DNA from 2 places in the Streptomyces sp. NBC_01217 genome. Region 1 is predicted to be linked to the other one. Evidence: riboswitches for the same ligand, from Rfam matches in the RefSeq annotation. Region 1 holds a riboswitch; the other holds the start of a gene.
The links. Region 1 has a riboswitch for S-adenosylmethionine ahead of OG507_RS10725 (aminotransferase class V-fold PLP-dependent enzyme). Riboswitches for the same ligand answer to the same signal wherever they lie in the genome.
Positions count from the first base shown of each region.

Region 2: linked by a shared signal. The riboswitch ahead of thrC (threonine synthase) and the one ahead of OG507_RS10725 (aminotransferase class V-fold PLP-dependent enzyme) in region 1 are both predicted to bind S-adenosylmethionine.

Region 1 is NZ_CP108538.1:2,457,494-2,459,882, reverse strand. Features, by position in the region: gene trpD (anthranilate phosphoribosyltransferase) at 1-641, shown strand, start outside; SAM riboswitch class IV at 726-843, shown strand; gene OG507_RS10725 (aminotransferase class V-fold PLP-dependent enzyme) at 1,020-2,389, shown strand, end outside.
Region 2 is NZ_CP108538.1:5,114,966-5,117,354, reverse strand. Features, by position in the region: gene thrC (threonine synthase) at 1-1,323, opposite strand, end outside; SAM riboswitch class I at 1,342-1,469, opposite strand; gene OG507_RS22870 (glucosyl-3-phosphoglycerate synthase) at 1,623-2,389, shown strand, end outside.

The sequences.
Region 1 (2,389 bases):
GCGTCAATCTGGAGCTCAACGCCCAGCGGGTCGTCGAGGTGGCCGAGGAGGCGGGCATCACCTTCTGCTTCGCGGTGAAGTTCCACCCTGCCCTGCGCCACGCCGCGAGGGCCCGCAAGGAGCTCGGCGCCCAGACCACGTTCAACATCCTCGGCCCGCTCACCAACCCGGCCAGGGTGCGCTCCCAGGCGGTCGGCGTCGCCGATCTGCGGATGGCTCCCATCGTCGCCGGTGTCCTCGCCGAGCGCGGCAATTCGGCGCTGGTCTTCCGCGGTGACGACGGGCTGGACGAGCTGACGACGACCTCGACCTCGCGGGTCTGGGTGGTCCGGGACGGAGCGGTGCGCGAGGAGGCCTTCGACCCGCGCGACGTCGGTCTGGAGCTGGTGCCGACACAGGCGCTGCGAGGCGCCGACGCCTCGTACAACGCGGATGTGGCCCGCCGGGTGCTGGCCGGTGAGCGGGGGCCCGTACGCGATGCCGTGCTGCTCAACTCGGCGGCGGCGCTGGTGGCCCTGGACCCGACGGACGGCACGCTGAGCGAGCAGCTCGCCGCCGGGATCGCGAAGGCCGCCGAGTCCATCGACTCGGGAGCGGCCCGCCGGGCGCTGGAGCGCTGGGTGGCGGTCAGCAACGCCTGAACGGACGGAATGTGACGCGGGGCGCGGTCCGGATCCTGGACCGCGCCCTTGCGCGTCGCCGTACGTATGGCAAGATGCTGGGCAGGTCATGAGTGACAGCGACTACGGCCCCGGCCCGCTGTCCGGCAACCCTCCGTCCGTGGCGGGGTGCCCCGGGTGAAGACCAGGCCGCAGGCAGCGAGGTCTGCGGCAAGCGCGGGCCCCTCGGCATCTGTGAATGCCAGCCCCCGGGGTCCTGGTCCCTAGGGAGTCTCTTGTGAGCACGCGAATGCGATAGGGCTTTTCCGGCCCTCCTCCGCACACCCTTTTTCACTTCACGCTGCGCTGCCGCGTATCCGCCGGCGCATGCGATTCGTTTGCCCCTTACGGGAGTTCGCCATGTCTGTCCTCACCACCGCCGCCGACCAGTCGCTTTGTGCCCCTCTGCCGGTTCTGGGCAAGGATGTAACGGTTCCGCTGGTCACCGGCGGTGAAGTCACCTACGCGGCCCTCGACTACGCCGCCAGCGCCCCGGCCCTGCAGCGGGTCTGGGACGACGTCGCCGCGTACGCCCCGTACTACGGCAGCGTCCACCGCGGCGCCGGGTACCTCTCGCAACTCTCCACGGACCTCTTCGAGAACAGCCGCAAGGCGGTCGCGGAGTTCCTCGGCTGCCGCGCCGAGGACCAGGTGATCTTCACCCGCTCGACCACCGACTCCCTCAACCTGCTGGCCGCCGTCGTTCCCGCCGACTGCCAGGTCTTCGTGTACGAGACCGAGCACCACGCCTCGCTGCTGCCGTGGCGCGATGCCCGGGTGACCTATCTGAACGCTCCCCGCACCCCGGCCCAGGCCGTCAAGACGCTGGAGCGGGCGCTCGCCGACCGCGACCCCTACGGTCCCGCGCTGGTCTGCGTCACCGGCGCCTCCAACGTCACCGGCGAACTGTGGCCGGTCAAGGAGCTGGCGGCCGCCGCGCACGCCCACGGCGCCCGCATCGTGCTGGACGCCGCGCAGCTCGCCCCGCACCACCCCGTCGACATCACCGAGCTGGACGTCGACTGGGTCGCCTTCTCCGGACACAAGCTGTACGCGCCGTTCGGCTCCGGTGTCCTCGCGGGCCGCGCCGACTGGCTGCAGGACGCCGAGCCGTACCTGGCCGGCGGCGGCGCCTCGCGCAAGGTCGCCCGCCGCACCGACGGGGGAGTGGACGTGGAGTGGCACTCCACCGCCGCCCGCCACGAGGCCGGCTCCCCCAACGTCATCGGCGTGTACTCCATCGCCTCCGCCTGCAAGGCGCTCACCGAGGCGGGCTTCGACAACCTCGTCGCCCGGGAGCAGCACCTCGTCACCGCGGTCCGGGCCGGTCTCGCCGACGTCCCCGAGGTCAAGGTGCTCTCACTGTTCGGCGACGACGCCCCGCGGGTCGGCGTCATCTCCTTCGTGGTGGAGGGCTGGAACAGCTCGCACTTCGCCGCCGCACTCTCCGCCGAGTACGGCATCGGGGTCCGCGACGGATTGTTCTGCGCCCACCCGCTGGTGCGCACCCTGCTCGGCAGCGACCCGCAGGACCCGGGCGAGTGCGGCGCACCGGAGGCCGAGCCGGGCGAGCGGTCGCTCAACGCGATCCGGGTGAGCTTCGGGGCCGGAACGCCGGACGAGCACATCGAGCGCTTCGTCCGCGCGGTCAAGGAGCTGGTGAGCAAGGGCGCGCGGTGGAAGTACCGCACCGAGGACGGCCGCTGCGTCCCGGACCGGGGAGCGGCGCA
Region 2 (2,389 bases), 2.7 Mb from region 1:
GGCGAGGCCGGCGGCGCGGAACGCGTCCAGGCTCGGACGGATCGTCGCGGTCGCCTGCGAGGTGGCGGCCACCGCGTCCAGGGTCTTGAGGCCGTCGCCGGTGTTGAGGACGACGGTGGTCAGCGTCGGGTCGAGCAGACCGGCCTCGATCAGCTTCTTCGTCACGCCGACCGTCACCCCGCCCGCCGTCTCGGCGAAGATGCCCTCGGTGCGCGCCAGCAGCTTGATCGCGTCGACGACCTGCTCGTCGTCGACGTCCTCGACGGCGCCGCCGGTGCGGCGGGCGATGTCCAGGACGTACGGGCCGTCGGCCGGGTTGCCGATCGCCAGGGACTTGGCGATGGTGTTCGGCTTCTGGGGGCGTACGACGTCGTGACCGGCCTTGAAGGCGGTGGAGACCGGGGAGCAGCCCTCGGCCTGGGCACCGAAGATCTTGTACGGCCTGTCCTCGACGAGACCGAGCTTGATCAGCTCCTGGAGGCCCTTGTCGATCTTCGTGAGCTGCGAGCCGGATGCGATCGGGATGACGATCTGGTCGGGCAGCCGCCAGCCGAGCTGCTCGCAGATCTCGTACGCCAGGGTCTTGGAGCCCTCGCCGTAGTACGGGCGCAGGTTGACGTTGACGAAGCCCCAGCCCTCGCCGAGCGGGTCGCCGATGAGCTCCGAGCAGAAGCGGTTGACGTCGTCGTAGTTGCCCTCGATGCCGACCAGCTCACCGCCGTACACCGCGGCCATGACGACCTTGCCCTGCTCCAGGTCGTGCGGGATGAACACGCAGGAGCGGAAGCCGGCGCGGGCGGCGGCTGCGCCCACCGCACCGGCGAGGTTGCCGGTGGAGGAGCAGGAGAGGGTGGTGAAACCGAAGGCGCGGGCGGCCTCGACGGCGATGGCGACGACGCGGTCCTTGAAGGAGTGCGTCGGGTTGCCGGAGTCGTCCTTGACGTACAGGCCGCCGGTGACGCCCAGTTCGCGGGCGAGGTTGTCGGCCTTGACCAGCTTGGTGAAGCCGGGGTTGATGTTGGGCTTGTCCGCGACATCGGCGGGGACCGGCAGCAGCGGCGCGTAACGCCAGATGTTGTCGGGCCCGGCCTCGATGCGCTTCTTCAGCTCTTCGGGGGAGCCGCTCGGCAGGTCGTACGCCACTTCGAGCGGCCCGAAACATGACGCGCAGGCGAAAATGGGGCCGAGCTCGAAACGCTCGCCGCACTCGCGGCAGGAAAGCGCCGCGGCGGCACCGAGGTCGACGGTTTCGGCAGTGGCGTCTGCGGCGGATTCGGCATCGGCGGAAGCAGCCGCGTTCGCTGCGACGGTCTGGACAGCCATGATGGCGGAGGCCCTTTCTCCTCATCTTCCTTGCGGCGCATTTCGCCACAAGACGGAATTGGCACCTTCCCCACCGTGACCTCGCGGTCGGCGGGAGGGTTGCCGGGACTTCAACGGGCCGTTCCCTCAGTCCCTCTGGATGAGCGCTGTGGCACTGGATCATCGATCCAGGCATTTATTGGCGGACTGACCCCGACATGCGACGGCCATCCGCGTTGTTCAAGACTGTAACCGAAGCACCGGACAGTTGAGATAGTCGTCCGAACCGCGAGATGGATCACATACAGGGAGTATCGACCGTGCTGGAAGAGGTCGAGCGCTGGCTGACCAGGCGTTCCTGGTCGGCGGCCGACCGCCCGCTGGACCGCCTCCTGGCCGCCAAGGCCAGGGACCGGCGGCGCGGGAGCGTGAGCGTCGTACTGCCCGCGCTGAACGAGGAGGCGACGGTCGGCGAGATCGTCGCGACGATCCGGCGCGAGCTGATGGAGAAGGTCCGGCTGGTCGATGAACTCGTGGTGATCGATTCCGGTTCCACCGACGCCACCGCACGCGTGGCCCGGGAGGCCGGCGCCCGGGTGGTGCACCGGGACGCGATACTCCCCCGGATACCCGCCGTACCCGGCAAGGGCGAGGTGTTGTGGCGCTCGCTCCTGGTGACCGGAGGTGACATCGTCTGTTTCATCGACGCCGATCTGAAGGACTTCTCGGCGGACTTCGTCTCCGGCATCGTCGGGCCGCTGCTGACCGACCCGGACGTGCAGTTCGTGAAGGCGATGTACGACCGGCCGCTGGGCACTGATCCCGATGGGCTCGCCTCCGGCAGGACCGCAGGCCAGGGCGGTCGTGTCACCGAGCTGGTGGCCCGTCCGCTGCTCAATCTGCACTGGCCGCAGCTGGCCGGTTTCGTCCAGCCGCTGGGCGGGGAGTACGCGGTGCGCCGCTCGCTGCTGGAGCGGCTGCCCTTCCCCGTCGGTTACGGGGTGGAGCTGGGCCTCCTGGTCGACGCGCTGCACACGGTGGGTCTGGACGCGCTGGCCCAGGTCGACGTCGGGGTGCGCAAGCACCG